Regions from separate parts of the Pseudomonas sp. Q12-87 genome, predicted to be linked through region 3. Evidence: predicted binding sites of a transcription regulator. Region 3 holds the regulator's gene; each other region holds the start of a gene.
What was found. Region 3 encodes sigma-54, which starts transcription at its own class of promoters, with help from an activator protein. Its sites were predicted from a motif close to ANTGGCATNNANNTTGCTNT; they were not measured.
Positions count from the first base shown of each region.

Region 1: glnK (P-II family nitrogen regulator) is a predicted target of sigma-54. The motif match lies at 2,430-2,449, and genes of this name have one in related genera.
Region 2: flgB (flagellar basal body rod protein FlgB) is a predicted target of sigma-54. The motif match lies at 2,270-2,289, and genes of this name have one in related genera.
Region 4: glnA (glutamate--ammonia ligase) is a predicted target of sigma-54. The motif match lies at 2,030-2,049, and genes of this name have one in related genera.

Region 1 is NZ_LHVI01000004.1:5,931-11,118, forward strand. It holds gene AD663_RS01070 (aldose 1-epimerase family protein) at 1-286, shown strand, start outside; gene AD663_RS01075 (YifB family Mg chelatase-like AAA ATPase) at 293-1,786, opposite strand; gene AD663_RS01080 (accessory factor UbiK family protein) at 1,976-2,236, opposite strand; gene glnK (P-II family nitrogen regulator) at 2,651-2,989, shown strand; gene AD663_RS01090 (ammonium transporter) at 3,023-4,357, shown strand; gene AD663_RS01095 (secondary thiamine-phosphate synthase enzyme YjbQ) at 4,569-4,994, shown strand; gene sutA (transcriptional regulator SutA) at 5,096-5,188, shown strand, end outside.
Region 2 is NZ_LHVI01000010.1:266,717-271,904, reverse strand. It holds gene flgE (flagellar hook protein FlgE) at 1-607, opposite strand, end outside; gene flgD (flagellar hook assembly protein FlgD) at 636-1,358, opposite strand; gene flgC (flagellar basal body rod protein FlgC) at 1,374-1,817, opposite strand; gene flgB (flagellar basal body rod protein FlgB) at 1,821-2,228, opposite strand; gene cheR (protein-glutamate O-methyltransferase CheR) at 2,585-3,412, opposite strand; gene AD663_RS06080 (chemotaxis protein CheV) at 3,466-4,392, opposite strand; gene flgA (flagellar basal body P-ring formation chaperone FlgA) at 4,471-5,188, shown strand, end outside.
Region 3 is NZ_LHVI01000007.1:34,542-39,729, forward strand. It holds gene rapZ (RNase adapter RapZ) at 1-370, opposite strand, end outside; gene ptsN (PTS IIA-like nitrogen regulatory protein PtsN) at 373-837, opposite strand; gene hpf (ribosome hibernation-promoting factor, HPF/YfiA family) at 850-1,158, opposite strand; gene AD663_RS03780 (RNA polymerase factor sigma-54) at 1,235-2,728, opposite strand; gene lptB (LPS export ABC transporter ATP-binding protein) at 2,892-3,617, opposite strand; gene lptA (lipopolysaccharide transport periplasmic protein LptA) at 3,617-4,162, opposite strand; gene lptC (LPS export ABC transporter periplasmic protein LptC) at 4,149-4,718, opposite strand; gene AD663_RS03800 (HAD family hydrolase) at 4,726-5,188, opposite strand, start outside.
Region 4 is NZ_LHVI01000036.1:64,278-69,465, reverse strand. It holds gene AD663_RS26205 (chorismate mutase) at 1-408, opposite strand, end outside; gene glnA (glutamate--ammonia ligase) at 529-1,935, opposite strand; gene thiI (tRNA uracil 4-sulfurtransferase ThiI) at 2,264-3,718, shown strand; gene typA (translational GTPase TypA) at 3,858-5,188, shown strand, end outside.

The DNA of each region.
Region 1 (5,188 bases), on a different contig from region 3:
CACGCTCCCCGTGTTTTCCCTGTGGAAAAACACCGATACCCAAGGGCAGGGCTACGTGACCGGGCTGGAGCCAGGCACCAGTTTTTCCTATAACCGCCGGTATCAGCGACCACTGGGCCTGGTGCCTACAATCGGGCCGAAAGAGCACCGGCAGTTCCAGATCCACTACAGCTTGCTGGCGGACAAGGGCGCCGTGGATAAAGCGCTCAAGCGCATCGACGCAATCCAGAACGGTCAGAAAACCGAAGTGCGGGAAACCCCGTTGGCGGACCCGACCAAACCATGATGCGGCTCAGGGGGTAGCGGGTCGATACTGCAGGGCTTCGGCCAGGTGCTCGCGGCGGATCATCACCGCTTGCTCCAGGTCCGCCAGTGTCCGGGCGACCTTGAGTAGGCGGTGAGCGGCACGCAGCGACAGGGTCAAGCGTTCGCAGGCGGTTTCCAACCAGGTTTCGTCAGCTGTGGATAACGTGCAGTGCCGGCGTAAGCCCGGCAGGTCGAGAAACGCATTGGCGCAGCCCTGGCGCTTGTGTTGGCGCTCACGGGCTTGCGCTACGTGCTCGGCCACCGTGGCGGTATCCTCGCCCGTGTCGTTCCTGGGGTTCAGCGCCGTCGCCTCACGGGCAACGGTCAGGTGCAGATCGATCCGGTCCAGCAGCGGGCCGGAGAGTTTGTTGCGATAGCGCTGCACCATGTCCGGCGTGCAGCTGCAGCGGCCACTGGGCTCGCCAAGATATCCACAAGGGCAAGGATTCATCGCCGCCACCAACTGGAACCGTGCCGGAAAACGCACCCGGTCACGGGCGCGAGACACCACGATATGCCCTGACTCCAGTGGCTCTCTCAAGACCTCCAGTACCTTGCGGTCGAATTCCGGCAGTTCATCCAAGAACAGCACGCCGTGGTGGGCGAGGGTGATTTCCCCTGGCTGCGGCTTTGACCCACCGCCCACCAGCGCCGGGCCCGAAGCCGAGTGGTGCGGCTGGCGAAACGGACGTTGCGGCCAGTGGCTCAACGGCACGCAACTGGCGACTGACTGGATCGCTGCGACTTCCAACGCCTCACTTTCGGCCAAGGGCGGCAGCAGCCCCGGAAGGCGGCTTGCCAATAGTGTCTTGCCGGTGCCCGGTGGTCCGCTGAACAACAGGTTGTGCGCCCCCGCGGCGGCAATCAGCAAGGCGCGCTTGGCTGCGGCCTGGCCTTGTACTTCGTTCAGGTCGGGGTAGGGCTTGCTGGCCGAGAGCAGGCCATTGGACACATACGGCTCGACCGGGGTGTGACCATTGAAGTGCGCCACCGCTTCGAGCAGATGATCCACGGCGATTACCTTCAGCCCGGACGCCAGGCAAGCTTCTTCGGCGTTCGCCCTCGGCACCACGAGCATGCGCCCGGCCTTGCGCGCCGCCAGCGCCGCAGGCAGTACCCCGCGTACCGGGCGCACCGCGCCGGATAATGCCAATTCGCCGAGACACTCCACATCGTCCAGCGTCAGGGTCGGCACCTGCACGCTGGCCGACAGGATGCCTAAGGCGATGGCCAGGTCGAATCGGCCGCCATCCTTGGGCAGGTCCGCCGGAGCCAGGTTCAGGGTGATGCGCCGCGCCGGAAAATTCAGGCCCGAATTGATGATCGCACTGCGCACCCGGTCCTTGCTTTCCTTTACCGCCGCTTCCGGCAGGCCGACCATGGTCAGCGACGGCAAGCCATTGGCCAAGTGGACTTCAACGGTAACGGCAGGAGCCTCGACCCCCACTTGGGCGCGGCTGTGGACGATGGCGAGCGACATGAATCGTTCCTTGAGTGAAGAGGACACCGCGTCCTGCGGCTCTGGAAGATTAGTCGTGGGGATGGGCTTGGGCGGGGCAATCGAACAGGGAAATTTTGGCAGGATGTTGCAAGCAGCCGAAAGGATGACGAAAAAAGACCGCCATGAAGGCGGTCATTTTTCGCACGGTGTCGTTGCCCCGGCAGGTATTTATTCGCCGCCGGCCCCAAGTCTGGCTTCAAGCTCGGCGACCTTGGCCTCCAGGCTTTCAAGCCGTGCCCGGGTCCGCGCCAGGACAACCATCTGGCTGTCGAATTCTTCCCGGCTCACCAGGTCCAGCTTGCTGAAGCCGCTTTGCAGCAAGGCCTTGAACTGGCTTTCGATTTCGCTTTTGGGCAGCGGGTTGTCGCCGCTCAGGAGGCGGGAAGCGTGGCCGCTCAGGGCGTCGAGGAGGTCTTTGGGCGCAAGCATGGCAGGTGTCCTGAAAACAATGGCGGGCAGTGTATCACGCAGGGCCTATAGTCAATTCGTGAGCAAGGGATGCACGCTTTTCGCGCACGAGGCCGGGCGTCGTCGCACCGTTGTTGTGCGTATCGCTGCGCTGGATGACGCGGTGCAGCCTGGCTCGCCGGGCAAGAGACTGAAATCAGAGGGTTTGGACACAGATGGCAAGGTTTCTGCTTAGAGCCTGATGACCCATGCACTGAGGCAGTCGTCGAGACGAATGCAGTGCAGCCGGCGGAGCGGGGAGTTTCGTCAGGAGCGGTTAACTGGCGCCGGTCGGGCAACTTGGGCCGACGATGCGTTACAAAGCCAGGCACTGCGCTTAGACTTGAGTCGGGTTTGTTTTCCTGGGGCAAGTCCACCAATTCGGGAGAAAGTTTCATGAAGCTAGTCACTGCCATCATCAAGCCGTTCAAGTTGGACGATGTACGCGAGTCGTTGTCCGAGATCGGCGTGCAGGGCATTACCGTTACCGAGGTCAAAGGCTTTGGTCGGCAGAAAGGTCACACCGAGCTGTATCGCGGCGCGGAGTACGTGGTCGATTTCCTGCCCAAGGTGAAGATCGATGTCGCCATTGACGACAAGGATCTGGACCGCGTGATCGAGGCGATCACCAAGGCCGCCAACACCGGCAAGATTGGTGACGGAAAGATCTTCGTGGTCAATCTGGAACAGGCTATTCGCATCCGTACCGGCGAAACCGATACCGACGCCATCTAAGCCGCCAAACCCAACGCCCCAGGAGAAAACAATATGACTCTGCGTAAATTCGCAGGGCTAGGAGCCCTGTTGTCCTTCGCAATGCCTGGCCTGGCCATGGCGGAAGAAGCGGCAGCCCCAGTCCTGAACTCCGGCGACACCGCCTGGATGCTGACTGCCACGATTCTTGTACTGTTCATGACCATTCCCGGTCTGGCGCTGTTCTACGGCGGCATGGTCCGGTCAAAAAACCTCCTTTCCGTGATGATGCAGTGCTTTGCCATTACCGGTCTGATCAGCGTCCTGTGGGTCATTTATGGCTACAGCATCGCGTTCGACACCACCGGCATGGAGCAGGGCGTCGTCAACTTCAACTCCTTCGTCGGCGGCCTGGGCAAGGCATTCCTGGCGGGCGTTACGCCAGCGAGCCTGACCGGTCCGACGGCGCTGTTCCCGGAAGCGGTGTTCATCACCTTCCAGATGACCTTCGCCATCATCACTCCAGCCCTGATCGTCGGTGCATTTGCCGAGCGGATGAAGTTCTCCGCCATGCTGATCTTCATGGGCGTGTGGTTCACCCTGGTGTATGCGCCAATCGCGCACATGGTCTGGTCCGGTAACGGCGGCCTGTTGTGGGACTGGGGCGTGCTGGACTTCGCTGGCGGCACCGTGGTGCACATCAACGCCGGTATCGCCGGCCTGGTGGCATGCCTGGTACTGGGCAAGCGCAAGGGCTTCCCGACCACGCCAATGGCTCCGCATAACCTGGGTTACACCCTGATGGGCGCGGCCATGCTGTGGGTTGGCTGGTTCGGCTTCAACGCCGGCTCCGCCGTTGCCGCCAACGGCACCGCGGGCATGGCGATGCTGGTGACTCAGATTGCCACCGCTGCCGCGGCGCTGGGCTGGATGTTTGCCGAGTGGATCACCCATGGCAAGCCAAGCGCACTGGGCATTGCCTCGGGCGTTGTGGCGGGCCTGGTAGCGATCACTCCGGCCGCCGGTACCGTGGGCCCGATGGGCGCCTTGGTCATCGGCCTGGCAGCGGGCGTGGTGTGCTTCTTCTGCGCCACCACCCTCAAGCGCAAACTCGGTTATGACGATTCCCTGGACGCCTTTGGCGTGCATGGTATCGGTGGTATCCTCGGCGCAATCCTCACCGGTGTGTTCGCAGCGCCGGCCCTGGGTGGCTTCGGCACCGTGACCGATATCGGCGCGCAAGTGTGGATTCAGTTCAAGGGCGTGGGCTTCACCGTGGTCTACACGGCGATCGTCACCTTCATCATTCTCAAGGTACTGGACGCGGTCATGGGCCTGCGTGTCTCCGAGGAAGAAGAAGCAGTGGGCCTGGACCTGGCCCAACACAACGAGCGCGGCTACAACCTGTAAGCAAGCGCAAAAAAAATGCCCGGTTCGCCGGGCATTTTTTTGCCTGCGATTTGTCATTGCTCACAGGAAGTGCGGGTTTTTCCGACGCCTTTTGTTGTGTATGCGACATGGGTTTTTGAACCGCCAATGGCTTACATGGAGGCAAGAATATTAGGCCCTTTGTTTTTTCCCAGAGCGCGCTAGAATGCGCGCCGAACGTGTGGAGATCTGTATGTGGCAACAGACGCTGATCACCCTGCGGGCAAGGCCCCGGGGCTTTCATCTGGTGACAGACGAACTGCTCGCCGGCCTGCCTGAACTCCAGGCGTGTCGTGTCGGTCTGTTGCATCTGTGGCTGCAGCATACCTCGGCCTCGTTGACCATCAACGAGAACGCTGATCCGGCGGTACGTCGAGACTTCGAACGTTTTTTCAATCGGCTGATCCCACAAGGAACCGCCGGCTATGAGCACAACGACGAAGGCCTGGACGACCTCCCGGCGCACTTCAAGGCCAGCGTGCTCGGTTGCCAGCTCAGCCTGCCGGTTACGGCGGGAAGGCTGGCATTGGGTACCTGGCAAGGTGTTTATCTGGGCGAGCACCGTGATCATGGCGGTGCTCGTAAAGTCCTCGCCACCTTGTACGGTGAAGGGGCATGACCGCTGATTGCCGGCGGATGTTGAATTTTTTCTGGCAGCCTTCGACAGATGGCGAAGCTGGGCTATAACTAATCTGCTTTTCGCAAGTCATGAGGTAGAACATGAGCGACGATGATCTGGAAAACGACGACCTCGAAGTAGGCGATGAAGACGAAGCCGAAGAAGGCTTGGAAGCGGCGGCTGAAGACGTTGCC
Region 2 (5,188 bases), on a different contig from region 3:
ACTGGTCCATGGAATGCTGGTTACCCTGGGTGTCGTAGACCGGCGTGGTGAATTGCTTGGTGAACGTGGCCGTATCGGTCGGATTGAACGCAGCGGTGATCGGCAACGCCGTCGAGTTCAGATTGATCGTCGACGAAATCAGGCTGGTAGCACTCGGCGGCAGGTTCGAGGTGTCGATGCGCAGATCGGTCAGGATCCCGTTCTGGATCTTGCCATTGGCATCCACGCCATAGCCTTGCAAACGCGATGTACCATCACTGTTCGTGACGTAGCCGTCTTTATCGGTCTTGAAAGTACCGGCACGGGTGTAGCTCAAGGAGCCGTTGTTTTCCAGGACAAAGAAGCCCTGGCCTTGGATACCCATGTCCAGCACGTTGCCGGTGTTGTTCACATCACCCTGGCCGAACTGCTGGGAAACGTTGGCCAAGCGCACGCCGTTGCCGACGGTCTTGCTGCCCGAGCCCAGCTTGGTGGCCGAGTAGACGTCTTCGAATTCCGCGCGAGACGATTTGAAGCCGGTGGTCGCCACGTTGGCGATGTTGTTACCGGTCACGTCCAGCTGTTTGTTGGCGGCATAGAGACCGCTAAGGCCGATGTTAAAAGACATGTTGACTCCTTGTGCCGGTTAGTCGGCTCTATATACCAATAGTTTGTACTTTGGACAGGGCGATGCTGCCCAGCCCGGCCAGGTTGAGCATCAGCTCACCGCCCGTCTGGCTGATCGTCACGCTGCTGACCGTTGCCGGCAGGTTGGTGATCAGCGACGTGGCCTTGCCGTCGATGGTGGTCGAGGCCGCGAATGTGTATGTACCCGACTCGACAACCGTGCCCGCGTCGTTCTTGCCGTCCCAGATGAAAGCGGAGTTGCCGGCTTTCTGGGTGCCCAAATCGATGGTGCGGACGGTCTTGCCGTCTTTATCGACGATCTTGACCGCGACGGAGGCTACCGAAGCCGGAACCACCACCGTGCCGTTGAGGCTCTTGGAGGTATCGACCACGGCCTTGTCGCCCGGGGCGATGACTGAGCGCCCTACCAGTGACGAGGCCTGCAATGCCTGGGACGAGTTGTAGTTGCCGGCGATACCGCTCACGGTGGTGTTGAGGGTGGTGATGCCTTCCAAGCTGCTGAACTGTGCCAACTGGGCAACGAATTCACCGTTGTCCTGAGGCTCCAGCGGGTTCTGGTTTTTCAGCTGGGTGACCAGCAATTGCAGGAACGCATCCTTGCCCAGCTCTTTCTTGCCGGTCGCCGCGCCCGCTGCCGAGGCCAGGCCATCGGTGGTGGTGTTGGTCTTGACCGAAGAGTTGGCAAGGATCTCGTTGAGGCTCAAACCGCCAGTGGTATTGGTAACGCTCATGTGACTCGCCCCTTATCACTGACCGAGGGTCAGGACCTTCTGCATCATGGTTTTGGCGGTGTTCATCATTTCGGCGTTGGTCTGGAACGAACGACTGGCGGAAATCATGTCGGCCATTTCTTCGACGACGTTGACGTTCGGGTAGTAGACGTAGCCCTTGGCGTCCGCCGCCGGATGGTTGGGCTCGTAGCGCGCCTCGAGGTTGCTCTGGTCTTCGACCACGCCAAGCACCTGTACGCCCTGACCGGCCGCGTCTTGCTGCTGGAACAGCGAATCGCTGCCACCGGACTGGCCGCCCTGGAACATGGTGGCGAACACTGGATGGCGGGCGCGGTAGGTCTGGTCGATGCTCGAGGAAACGGTCTCGGCGTTGGCGATGTTACTGGCGACGGTGTTCAGGCGAGTGGTCTGGGCACTCATGGCACTGCCGGCGATGTTGAATACGCTCGCTATCGACATGGCTTATTCTCCACGCAGGGCCGATACCAGCCCTTTGAATTTGCTGTTGAGCAGGGTGAAGCTGGCCTGGAAGTTCACGGAGTTTTCCGCGTAGTTGGACTGTTCCAGTTGAGCATCCACGGTGTTCTGGTCGATCGAAGGCTGCATCGGCGTGCGATACATCAGCGATCCATCGCCGTTGCCCAGGCCTTCGGCCTCGATATGACGGCTATTGGTCATGTTCAGGGCGAAGGTGCCGTTCTTGGTCTTCTCGTTCTGCTCGGCGAGCACTTTGGAGAAATCCAGGTCCCGCGCCTTGTAGTTCGGGGTGTCGGCGTTGGCGATGTTGTTGGCCAGGACTTCGGCACGCTGGGCGCGGAAGCTCAGGGCCTGTTCGTGGATACCGAGCGCTTTATCGAAGCTGATGCTCATGTCGGAAACCTTTGGGTGACCAGAATGTACGTGCAGTCGATAAAGCAAGCGTCGTGCCATTTTCAAAAAGCCCGTAAACCGGGGCTTTGCGGGCATCGGCAAAGCGGCAATGCCAGAAAAGCGGCAACTGGCTTCCGCTGCCTGCCGCTTTTCTGCCGCTTTCATGGAGCAAATTCCACTCCATTGTAGGACCGAGCTTGCTCGCGATGGCGGTCTGTCATTTACATCGGTTTTGGATGTGCCACCGCATTCGCGAGCAAGCTCGCTCCCACAGGGGACGGTGGCGCGGGCTAACGCGCATAAAAAAACGGGAGCCTTTTGGGACTCCCGCTTTTTTTTTTGACAACCCAAGCCAATCACTTCGCCTGGTAAATAATCCCCGGACTGCACTGGACCATTTGATAGTGGTCCGGCAAGCCATTCAACGCTTCGGAAGCGCCAAGGAACAGGTAGCCGCCCGGCTTGAGCGTGCTGTGGATACGCAACAGGATGTCCTTCTTCACTTCGGCGGAGAAGTAGATCAGGACGTTGCGGCAGAACACGATGTCGAACTTGCCCAGGCTGGCGTAGCTGTCCAGCAGGTTGAACGAGCGGAACTCCACCCGGCTCTTGATCGGCGCCTTGACCACCCACTTACCCGGCCCTTTCGGGTCGAAGTAACGTTGCAGGCGATCGGGCGACAGGCCACGGCCTATGGCCAGGCTGTCGTACTCGCCGGTCTTGCAGTTGTTGAGCATGGTTCCGGACAGGTCGGTGGCGACGATTTGTACACCACCTTTCAGCTGGCCCAGGTTGGTCCGCTCGAACTCATCAATGGACATCGACAGCGAATAGGGTTCCTGCCCTGACGAACAGGCCGCCGACCAGATCCGCAGGCGTTGGCCCGGGCTGGCCTTGATGGCCGCCGGCAGCACCTTGTTCTTCAACACCTCGAACGGGTAGGTGTCGCGAAACCACAGGGTTTCGTTGGTGGTCATCGCATCCACCACCATCTCGCGCAAGCCGCTGCGCGGCTGCGTCTGGATACGCTGCACCAGTTCGCCCAAGGATTTGAGGCCCTGTTGTTCCATCAACTTGTTGAGACGGCTCGACACCAGGTATTGCTTGTTTTCACCAAGCAAGATGCCACAGGCTTTTTCCAGGAAGACCCGGAACTGTTCGAAATCCAAATTACCCGTAGACAAGATACCGCCTCTTTCATTGTGTTGACTTGCCGGACGCACAACGCGCCCGACCTTTATTCTGCTGCCTTGATCCGCTCGACGACCCGCGAAGCCAGGTCATCGGGCCGAAATTTCGCCAAGAAGTCGTCAGCGCCGACTTTCTTGACCATTGCCTGGTTGAATACCCCGGACAATGAAGTATGCAAGATGATATGCAACTTTTGCATACGCGGATCGCTGCGGATTTCCGATGTCAGGGTGTACCCGTCCATCTCTGGCATCTCGATGTCGGAGATCATCATCAAGAATTCTTCTTCGGGCTTCTTGCCCTCTGCGACCAGCTTTTGCAGGTAATCCAGCGCCTGACGCCCGTCATTCAACGCCACCACTTCGACGCCGACCGTTTGCAGGCAACGGGTCACTTGCTTGCGTGCCACCGAAGAATCATCGACGGTCAGTACGCGCAGCGAAACCGCCTTGTGCTGGGTTTCGGCATCCACCACACCCACGGAAATCGTTTCCGGGGTAGGTGCCACTTCGGCGAGGATCTTCTCCACGTCGATGATTTCCACCAACTGGTTGTCGACCCGGGTCACTGCCGTGAGGTAGTGATCGCGGCCGGTGCCCTTGGGCGGTGGATGGATTTCTTCCCAGTTCATGTTGACGATGCGCTCCACCGAGCGCACCAGGAATCCCTGGGTCTTGGTGTTGTACTCGGTGATGATCACAAACGGATTGCTCTGGTCCAGCAGACGACCGGAACCGGTCGCCATGGCCAGATCGAGAATCGGGATGGTCGCTCCGCGTATGTTCGCCACACCGCACACGACGGGACTGGACTTTGGCATCAGGGTCAGCTTGGGGCATTGCAGCACCTCCCGGACCTTGAATACGTTGATCCCATAGATTTGCTGGCCGTCGAGACGGAACAGCAACAACTCCAGGCGATTCTGACCGACCAGCTGTGTGCGCTGGTTTACCGAATCCATTACTCCCGCCATGCCCTGACTCCTACGTAACGCTAATGTGTCCGACGCGCATTCATCACTAAACGGCACGGGGCTTGCTATTCAACCGGCATGAACGCACAAACGACATTTTCTCGACGCCTGACCACTCGCTGCCGCCACTGGCTCGGTGCACTGCTGGCTGCCAGTCTGCTCGCATCGGGCGGCTTTGCCCGTGCCGATGCTCCGGTCACCTTGCCTGATCTCCTTATCGGCGTCACTCAGGGCTTTCTTGAATTCACCGTAGAAGACTATCTGGCAACCAGTCAAACCGAAGGTCGTTACGAAATCGAAGTCAACCAGCTCGATCCGCGCCTGCGCATGCCGATGTGCGACAAGGAATTGACTGCGTCCCTGGAGAGCCCTGCCAGGCCCCTGGGCCGCGTCACGGTGAAGGTTCGTTGCGACAGCGCCGCGCCCTGGACGGTGTTCGTGCCCGCTCAAGTGCGCCTGTTCCGGGAAATCGTGACCACCACTCGTCCGCTCAAGCGGGCCGGGATCGTCGAGCCTCAGGATGTAACGCTGCGTGAACGGGACATCAGCCAGATCACCCAGGGATTCCTGACGTCGGTGGATCAGGCCATCGGACAGAAACTTGTCCGACCAATGGTCGCCGATCAGATCGTGACGCTCGTGCATCTGGAGCAGGCCGAGGTGGTCCGCAAGGGCGATCAGGTCGTGATTACAGCCCGCAGCGGTACCCTGGCCGTGCGGATGCCGGGCGAGGCCCTGTCCAACGGTGGCATGCGTGAGCAGATTCGTGTGAAAAACCTCAATTCCCAACGGGTTA
Region 3 (5,188 bases):
CGTCGTCGATGGCTTCGGCCAGGGAGCGATTGGCATTGCTCAGTGGGTGACGCCGGCGGGTTTCGGAGAAGCGCTTGAGCAGTGTTTCTTCATCGGCGTCCAGATAAAGCACATCGCATTGGATGTGCCGGCTGCGCACTTCTTCCAGCAGCTCGGGAAACCGCGACAAATGGCTTGGCAGGTTGCGCGCATCGATGGAGACAGCCACCAGCGGCTGCGCCAGCTCGGTATGGATCAGGGCGCGCTCGGCCAGTTCCGGCAGCAGGCCGGCGGGCAGGTTATCGATGCAATAGTAGCCACTGTCCTCAAGCACGTTGAGGGCCGTGCTTTTACCGGAGCCGGAGCGGCCACTGACGATGATCATGCGCATTGTTAATGACCGTTCTGCTCGTCCAGGACTACCTGATACAAGGCTTCGTTGCTCGGTGCGCTGCGCAGTTTTTCGCGCACTTCCTTGCGGTCCAGCATGCTGGCGATCTGGCGCAGCAGCTCAAGATGCGCATCGGTCGCCGCTTCCGGAACCAGCAATACGAACAGCAGGTCGACCGGTGCGCCGTCGATGGCGTCGAAATCTATGGCGGCTTCAAGGTGCAACAGTGCGCTGATTGGCGCGGCACAGCCCTTGAGGCGGCAGTGAGGAATGGCGATGCCGTTGCCAAAACCGGTGGAACCGAGTTTTTCACGGGCAACCAGGGCCTCGAAGACGTCCTGCATTTCCAGATCCGGCACTTCGCGGTGGATCAGGTTGGCGATTTGTTCGAGGGCTTTCTTTTTACTGCCACCCGGCGCGTTCACCATGGAACGGCCGGGGGTCAGGATGGATTCTAGTCGGATCATGGATTGGGGGGGTTAACGACCGGTTGCGCCCTGAAGGAGGCTCTGGGTCTTTTCCTTATGCTTTTTGAGTTGGCGATCCAGCTTGTCGGTCAGCAGGTCAATTGCGGCATACATGTCTGTGTGCTCCGCGTTGGCAACCACCTCTCCGCCGGGAATATGCAACGTGGCTTCGATTTTCTGCAGCAGCTTCTCGACGTTCATCGTGACTTGCACGTTGGTGATCTTGTCGAAATGCCTCTCCAAACGGTCGAGTTTTTCGCCGATGTAGGTGCGCAGGGGTTCGGTCACTTCCAGTTGGTGTCCACTGATGTTGACTTGCATACAGCTTCTCCTTCGTTGCCAGTGCATAAAGCGGCAGGCAGAAATGCCTGCCACTGGAACGCTGTGGCGTGGCCTGTTACATCAACCGCTTGCGTTCGCTCGAAGGTGCGATCCCGAGGGACTCGCGGTATTTGGCGACGGTACGGCGGGCCACCTGAATGCCTTGTGCCTCCAGTAAACCAGCGATCTTGCTGTCACTCAACGGCTTTTTCTGATTTTCCGCGGCCACCAGTTTTTTGATGATCGCGCGGATGGCCGTGGACGAGCATTCGCCGCCTTCGGAGGTGCTGACGTGGCTGGAGAAAAAGTATTTCAATTCATAGATGCCCCGTGGGGTATGCATGAATTTCTGCGTGGTTACCCGGGAAATCGTCGACTCGTGCATGCCCACTGCTTCGGCAATGTCATGCAGGACCAACGGTTTCATCGCTTCGTCGCCATACTCCAGGAAGCCGCGCTGGTGCTCGACGATCTGGGTGGCCACTTTCATCAGGGTTTCGTTACGGCTTTGCAGGCTCTTGATGAACCAGCGCGCTTCCTGCAACTGGTTGCGCATGAAGGTGTTGTCGGCGCTGGTGTCGGCGCGTCGAACGAAACCGGCGTACTGGGCGTTGACCCGCAGCTTGGGCACCGATTCCTGGTTCAGCTCCACCAGCCAGCGGTCGTTGTGCTTGCGCACGATCACGTCGGGCACCACGTATTCGGGTTCGGTGGATTCGATCTGCGAGCCGGGGCGCGGGTTGAGGCTCTGGACCAGCTCGATGACCTGGCGCAGCTCATCTTCCTTGAGCTTCATGCGGCGCATCAGTTGGCTGTAGTCGCGACCGCCGAGCAGGTCGATGTAGTCGGTGACCAGCCGCTTGGCTTCGGCCAGCCAAGGCGTCTTGACAGATAGCTGGCGCAATTGCAGCAGCAGGCATTCGCCCAGGTTGCGAGCGCCGATGCCGGCCGGTTCGAACTGCTGGATGCGATGCAGGACAGCCTCGATTTCGTCCAGCTCGATGTCCAGCTCAGGATCGAAGGCTTCGAGGATCTCTTCGAGGGTCTCGTCCAGGTAGCCCTGGTTGTTGATGCAATCGATCAGGGTGACGGCGATCAGGCGATCGGTGTCGGACATCGGCGCCAGGTTCAATTGCCACAGCAGGTGGCTTTGCAGGCTTTCGCCGGCGGATGTGCGGGTGGTGAAGTCCCACTCGTCGTCATCGCTGCTCGGCAGGCTGCTGGCGCTGGTCTGGTAGACATCTTCCCAGGCTGTGTCCACCGGAAGGTCGTTGGGGATGCGTTCGTTCCATTCGCCATCCTCGAGGTTATCCACCGTCGGGGCGGCTTCCTGGTAGGACGGTTCCGGGATTTCCGTGTTGCTCTTCTGCTCGATGTTGTCGGCCAGCGGATCGGTGTTGTCGAAATCGTCGCCTTCTTCCTGGCGTTCGAGCATCGGATTGGACTCCAGCGCCTCCTGGATTTCCTGTTGCAGGTCCAGGGTCGACAATTGGAGCAGGCGGATGGCCTGTTGCAGCTGCGGTGTCATCGTCAGCTGCTGGCCCATTCTCAAGACTAGCGATGGTTTCATGGCAGGGGCTTAACACCTTATTCGCCGGCGCACATGCGCCATCCACTACAGGGCGCCGAAGCGCCAAACTTAAGCAAATTATATGCCTGAAACTGAAGTGTTTGCCTAGGGCGTCGCCATAATAAATTAGCGACGCCCGGGTGATTTGCCAGACACTTTGCGCTTACAGGCGGAACTCATGGCCCAAGTACACTTCCTTGACCAGGTCATTGGCCAGGATGGCCGCGGAATCGCCTTCGGCGATCAGTTGGCCATCATTGACGATATAGGCGGTTTCGCAGATATCCAGGGTCTCGCGCACGTTGTGGTCGGTGATCAGCACGCCGATCCCCTTGGCCTTGAGGTGGTGGATGATCTGCTTGATGTCACCTACCGAGATCGGGTCCACGCCGGCAAACGGCTCGTCGAGCAGTATGAATTTCGGTGCGGTGGCCAGGGCGCGGGCGATTTCCACGCGACGGCGTTCGCCGCCGGACAGGCTCATGCCCAGGTTGTCCCGAATGTGGCTGATGTGGAATTCCTGCAGCAGGCTTTCCAGCTCCTGGCGACGACCGGCCTTGTCGAGTTCCTTGCGGGTCTCGAGGATGGCCATGATGTTGTCGGCCACCGACAGTTTGCGGAAGATCGACGCTTCTTGCGGCAGATAGCCGATACCGGCCTTCGCACGGCCGTGCATCGGCTGGTGGCTGACGTCCAGGTCGTCGATCAGTACGCGACCCTGATCGGCCTGGACCAGCCCGACGATCATGTAGAAACAGGTGGTCTTGCCCGCGCCGTTAGGGCCGAGCAGGCCGACGATCTGGCCGCTTTCGATGGACAGGCTGACGTCGCGCACGACCTGGCGGCTCTTGTAGCTCTTGGCCAGGTGCTGAGCTTTCAGAGTTGCCATTACTGGGCCTTCTGCTCGGTTTTCTTTTTAGGCTGGATCACCATGTCGATCCGCGGACGCTGCTCGGTCACCTTGCTGCCGGTGGCGCGACCGGCGCTGGCGAGTTTCTTGTTGGTGTCGTAGACGATTTTCTCGCCCTGGGTGACGTTGTTGTCTTTGTCGACGACCTTGGCGCGGTCGATCAGCACAACGCGGTCCTGGGAGGCGTGGTACTGGATGGTCACGCCATAACCCTGCACAGGCTTGGTATCGCCAGCGGTCTGCAACTGCTCGAAATAGGCGAGGTTGCCCACCGAGGTCACCACATCGATGTCGCCGGTCTGGGTACGGGTAATGGTCACGGTGTTGCCGGTGACCTTCATCGAGCCCTGGGTGATGATCACGTCACCTTTATAGGTGGCTACGCCGTTCTTGTCGTCCAGTTGGGCGTCGTCGGCCTGGATGCGGATAGGTTGGTCGCGGTCGGTGGGAAGAGCCCAGGCGCTCGCGCTTCCCAGTGCTGCGCCCAGACTGAGCAAAATAGGGAGGGTTTTAGCGAGCTTCATACTGTCCTCTTACGTTCGATAGCAGGTGTATCCTGCTTTCCTTCAAATACGCCTTCATTCCCGTGCCGGTCGATACACCACCGGCGCCGTCGATTCTAACGGGTTGCTCGGTCTGCGCATATTGTTGCTGCGGGAACACGGTCATGCGAGTGCTGGTGATGATGGTCGTGCGATTTTTCTCATCGGTCCGGGCAACGCGTACCGAGTCGATCAGTTCCACTTCGGTGCCGCCGGAATTGACTTCGGCGTGCTCGCTCTGCACGTGCCACGGAAACTCGGTGCCGCGGAACATGTTCAGGTCCGGCTTGGTCACCAGCGTAATATCGGTGGCCTTGACGTGGTCGACCTTGTCGGACGTCATTTCATACTGCACTTTGCCGTCAGGCAGGTATTGCAGCGTATGGGTATTGGTGGCGTACCAGTCGATTTTTTCCTCGATCTGGACCGCGGGTTGGTCGAGAAACCGTTCCGGGCTGATATTCCAGTAGCCCACCGCGGCGAAAATCGCCGCGATACAGCCAAACACCAGGATGGTGCGGATCTTTTTGCTTAGCATGATTGGCTCACAGGTACGCGGCGTTGGCCGCTTCGAGGCGGCCCTGGGCACGCAGGATCAGTTCACAGAATTCGCGGGCCGCCCCTTCGCCGCCTCGCGCCGTGGTGATGCCGTGGGCGTGTTCGCGTACGAAGCCGGCCGCGTTGGCAACCGCCATGCCCAGGCCGACACGGCGGATCACCGGCAGGTCTGGCAGGTCGTCACCCAGGTACGCCACTTGTTCATAGCTTAGGTTGAGTTGACCCAGAAGCTCGTCCAGCACCACGAGTTTGTCCTCGCGTCCCTGATAAAGGTGCGGGATGCCGAGGTTCTTCGCGCGTCGCTCCACTACCGGAGTCTTGCGGCCGCTGATGATAGCGGTTTGCACGCCGGCGGCCATCAGCATCTTGATGCCTTGGCCGTCGAGGGTGTTGAAGGTCTTGAACTCGCTGCCATCCTCGAGGAAATACAGGCGACCGTCGGTCAGCACG
Region 4 (5,188 bases), on a different contig from region 3:
CAACAGGCGTTTTTGCAACAGGTCGAGTTTCGGCCGAATCTCTTTCACCAAGTCCGGACGCGGAAGGTCCGGGGCCTTTCCTTCCAGGCTCCAGTCGGACAAGTTGATGTATTGCACCAATTTGTTCGCTTCTATCTGGGCGCTGAAAAACGCTTCCACCGTTTCGCCGCTCAGCTTGTAGTTCGGCGCCTGGGCGACGGCGGCGGCAATGACCTCACGCTCGCGCTGACGATCTTCCACCGGTTTATGGCTGTCCCATTTGCTCAGCGCCACTTGATCGGCGATGGCCAGGCGTTCGCCGATGGCGTTAAGCAGCGGAGTCAGGTCGGCGGGGGCTGGGGAGGCTTGGGCGGTGGCGGCCGACAGCGTGGCGCAGAGCGCAAGGCCGAGTTTGAAGCGCAAAGTCATGGGCAGTCTCGTCTTCGATGGGGGAGCGACTAGCCATCATGCACGTAACCTGCACCCATAAAAAAGGCCTCCCGAAGGAGGCCTCTCTTTATTCACGCCGCGTGTTGCGACGCTACCGGATCAGCAGCTGTAGTACAGCTCGTATTCCAGTGGGTGTACGAAGGTACGAACCTTGATTTCTTCTTCGCTTTTCAGTGCGATGTAAGCGTCGATGAAGTCATCGCTGAATACGCCGCCCTTGGTCAGGAACGCACGGCCCTTGTCCAGCTCTTCCAGGGCTTCTTTCAGGCTGCCACACACCTGTGGAATTTCCTTGGCCTCTTCAGGCGGCAGGTCATACAGGTTTTTGTCGGCAGCATCGCCAGGGTGGATCTTGTTCTGGATACCGTCCAGGCCGGCCATCATCAGTGCAGCGAAGGCCAGGTATGGGTTGGCAGCCGGATCCGGGAAGCGCGCTTCGATACGGCGTGCCTTAGGGCTGTTCACGTAAGGAATACGGATCGAGGCGGAACGGTTGCGAGCCGAGTAGGCCAGCATGACCGGAGCTTCGAAACCTGGTACCAGACGCTTGTAGGAGTTGGTCGACGGGTTGGTGAAGCCGTTCAGGGCCTTACCGTGCTTGATGATACCGCCGATGAAGTACAGGGCGGTGTCCGACAGACCGGCATAGCCTTCGCCGGCGAAGGTGTTCTTGCCGTCTTTGGAAATCGACATGTGGACGTGCATGCCCGAACCGTTGTCGCCGTACAGAGGCTTAGGCATGAAGGTTGCGGTACGACCGTATGCATCGGCAACGTTGTGTACGCAGTACTTCAGGGTCTGGACTTCGTCAGCCTTCTTGACCAGCGTGTTGAATTTCACGCCGATTTCGTTCTGGCCGGCAGTTGCCACTTCGTGGTGGTGAACTTCGACAGTCTGGCCCATCTCTTCCAGTGCGTTGCACATGGAGGTACGGATTTCGTGGTCGTGGTCGAACGGTGGAACTGGGAAGTAGCCGCCTTTCACGCCTGGACGGTGGCCTTTGTTGCCGCCTTCCACGTCCTGGTCGGACATCCACGAACCTTGCTCGGAGAAAATCTTGAACATCGAGCCGGAAATATCGGACTTGAATTTCACTTCGTCGAAGATGAAGAACTCAGGCTCCGGGCCGAAGAAAGCGGTGTCGCCGATACCGGTGGACTTCAGGTATTCCTCGGCACGGTGGGCGATGGCGCGTGGGTCGCGGTCATAGCCTTGCATGGTCGAAGGTTCGATGATGTCGCAGACCAGGATCAGGGTCGGCTCTTCGGTGAACGGGTCCAGGACCGCGGTTTCGTCGTCCGGCATCAGGATCATGTCGGAAGCTTCGATGCCTTTCCAGCCGGAGATGGAGGAGCCGTCGAACATTTTGCCGATTTCAAAGAATTCGTCGTCCAGCGCATCACGGGCCGGCATGGTCACGTGATGTTGAGTACCTTTGGTGTCAGTGAAGCGCAGATCAATCCACTTGACGTCATGATCTTTGATGAGTTGAACCGACTTCGACATATGTCCTCCGGGTGGCTTCGGGCGGGTAGTGGAGTGCCCTTAGATATGGGTGATGCCGGCGCGAATACTCTGCCAAGGCAACCTGCCTCACAAGGGAGCAATTTGCATGCCAGTGCCCCAGCATGGGTTTTTTGCACCAAATCCACGCTTTTGAAGGGCGAAAACCGGGATCGTCGAACAATTACGCACTGCAATGTGGCGTGTCTCGGCGTTAATGACCTGTTTTGGTGCGTGCAAAACCATCTGTACAGAAACTGGTTAAACCTTGAGCAATTTCCGCTATAATCCGCGCCCCCCTTTTTCGGCTGGCCGTTCGCGCGCTGTTTTCATGAAACTAATCGTAAAAGTCTTCCCCGAGATCACCATCAAGAGCCGCCCGGTACGGATGCGTTTCATCCGCCAGTTGGCCAAGAACATCCGTGCCGTGCTCCGAGACCTGGACCCGGCTGTGGTGGTGAACGGCGTGTGGGACAACCTCGAGCTGGAAACCCGCGTCAGCGAGCCGAAGATCCTGAAGGAAATGACCGAGCGCCTGAGCTGCATGCCGGGTATCGCGCATTTCCTGCAGGTCGATGAATATCCGCTGGGGGATTTCGATGACATTCTCGCCAAATGCATGCTGCATTATGGTGACGCCCTGGCCGGCAAGATTTTTTCGGTGCGTTGCAAGCGTGCCGGCAAACACCCGTTCAGTTCGATGGACGTGGAGAAGTACGTCGGCAGCCAGTTGCGCCGACAGTGCGGCGCCGCCGGTATTTCGCTGAAAGACCCGGAAATCGAAGTTCGCATCGAAATCCGCGACCAGCGGCTGTTCGTGATTCACAGCCAGCACGACAGCATCGGCGGATATCCGCTGGGTTCGCTGGAGCAGACCCTGGTGCTGATGTCCGGCGGCTTCGACTCCACCGTGGCGGCCTATCAGATCATGCGGCGCGGGTTGATGAGCCATTTCTGCTTCTTCAACCTCGGCGGGCGCGCCCATGAACTGGGCGTGATGGAAGTGGCGCACTTCATCTGGAAGAAGTACGGCAGCTCCCAACGCGTGTTATTTGTGAGTGTGCCATTCGAAGAAGTCCTGGGCGAGATTCTCGGCAAAGTCGATAACAGTCATATGGGCGTCATTTTGAAGCGTATGATGTTGCGCGCCGCTTCGCGAATCGCCGACCGCCTGCAGATCGATGCGCTGGTGACCGGCGAGGCGATCTCCCAGGTGTCGAGCCAGACGTTGCCGAACCTGTCGGTGATCGACTGCGTGACCGAGAAGTTGGTCTTGCGTCCACTGATCGCCAGCCACAAGCAGGACATCATCGACACGGCCATTGAAATCGGCACTGCCGATTTCGCCAGGCACATGCCCGAGTACTGCGGCGTCATCTCGGTCAACCCGAAGACGGCAGCCAAGCGCGGGCGGGTGGAGCACGAAGAGAAAGAGTTCGACATGGCGGTGCTCGAGCGTGCGCTCGAAAACGCCAGGCTGGTGCCGATCGATCGGGTCATCGACGAATTGGGCCAGGACATACAAATTGAAGAAGTCAGCGAGGCGCTGGCCGGTCAGATCATTATCGACATCCGTCACCCGGACGACGCTGAAGACGACCCGCTGAGCATCGCTGGCATCGAGGTACAAACGATGCCGTTCTATGCAGTGAACGCGCGTTTCAAGGAACTGGACCCTACTCGCCAGTACCTGTTGTATTGCGACAAAGGCGTGATGAGTCGCCTGCATGCCCACCATTTGCTCAGTGAGGGGCATGCCAATGTGCGCGTTTATCGACCGAGCTAAGTGCCCGGGGCTGTTTGCCTGTGGCCTGCGTCACCGGCCCCCCGACGCCGCCGTGAAGCTGTAACGGCTTTCGCGGACGCTACTGTTAATCGCTGCCAAGACTTGTCAGCACACCGAATCCTCTGATCGAGATACACAAGTGATCGAAAATCTACGCAACATCGCCATCATTGCTCACGTTGACCATGGTAAGACCACCCTGGTAGACAAACTCTTGCGTCAATCCGGCACCCTGGAGCGCAACGAGCTCAACGACGAGCGCGTGATGGACTCCAACGACCAGGAAAAAGAGCGTGGTATTACCATCCTGGCGAAAAACACCGCCATCAACTGGAACGGCTACCACATCAACATCGTGGACACCCCGGGCCACGCTGACTTCGGTGGTGAAGTAGAGCGCGTGATGTCGATGGTCGACTCCGTGCTGCTGCTGGTCGACGCCCAGGACGGCCCTATGCCGCAAACCCGTTTCGTGACCAAGAAGGCTTTCGAAGCCGGCCTGCGTCCGATCGTGGTCATCAACAAGGTTGACCGTCCAGGCGCACGTCCGGACTGGGTTCTGGACCAGATCTTCGACCTGTTCGACAACCTGGGTGCCACCGAAGAACAGCTGGACTTCAAAGTCGTCTACGCCTCGGCCCTGAACGGTATTGCCGGTCTGGACCACACCGCCATGGCTGAAGACATGACCCCGCTGTACCAGTCGATCGTCGACGACGTACCAGCACCGAAAGTCGACCGTGACGGCCCGTTCCAGATGCAAATCTCGGCACTGGACTACAACAGCTTCCTGGGTGTGATCGGCGTTGGCCGTATCGCCCGTGGTCGCATCAAGCCGAACACCCCGGTGGTGGCTATCGACGCCGACGGCAAGAAGCGCAACGGTCGTATCCTCAAGCTGATGGGTCACCACGGCCTGCACCGTATCGACGTTGAAGAAGCAGCGGCCGGCGACATCGTCTGCATCAGCGGCTTCGAGCAACTGTTCATCTCTGACACCCTGTGCGACCCACTGAACGTCGAAGCGATGAAGCCGTTGACCGTTGACGAGCCAACCGTTTCCATGACTTTCCAGGTCAACGACTCGCCATTCTGCGGTAAAGAAGGCAAGTTCGTGACCAGCCGTAACATCAAGGAGCGTCTGGACAAGGAGCTGCTCTACAACGTTGCCCTGCGCGTTGAAGAAGGCGACTCGGCCGACAAGTTCAAGGTTTCCGGCCGTGGTGAGCTGCACCTCTCGGTACTGATCGAAACCATGCGTCGCGAAGGCTTCGAAATGGGCGTTGGCCGTCCTGAAGTGATCATCCGCATGGTCGACGGCGTCAAGCACGAACCGTACGAAAACGTGACCATCGACCTGCCGGAAGAATCCCAGGGCGCGATCATGGAGCAAATGGGCCTGCGTAAAGGCGACCTGACCAACATGGTTCCGGATGGCAAGGGCCGTGTGCGCCTTGAGTACAACATCCC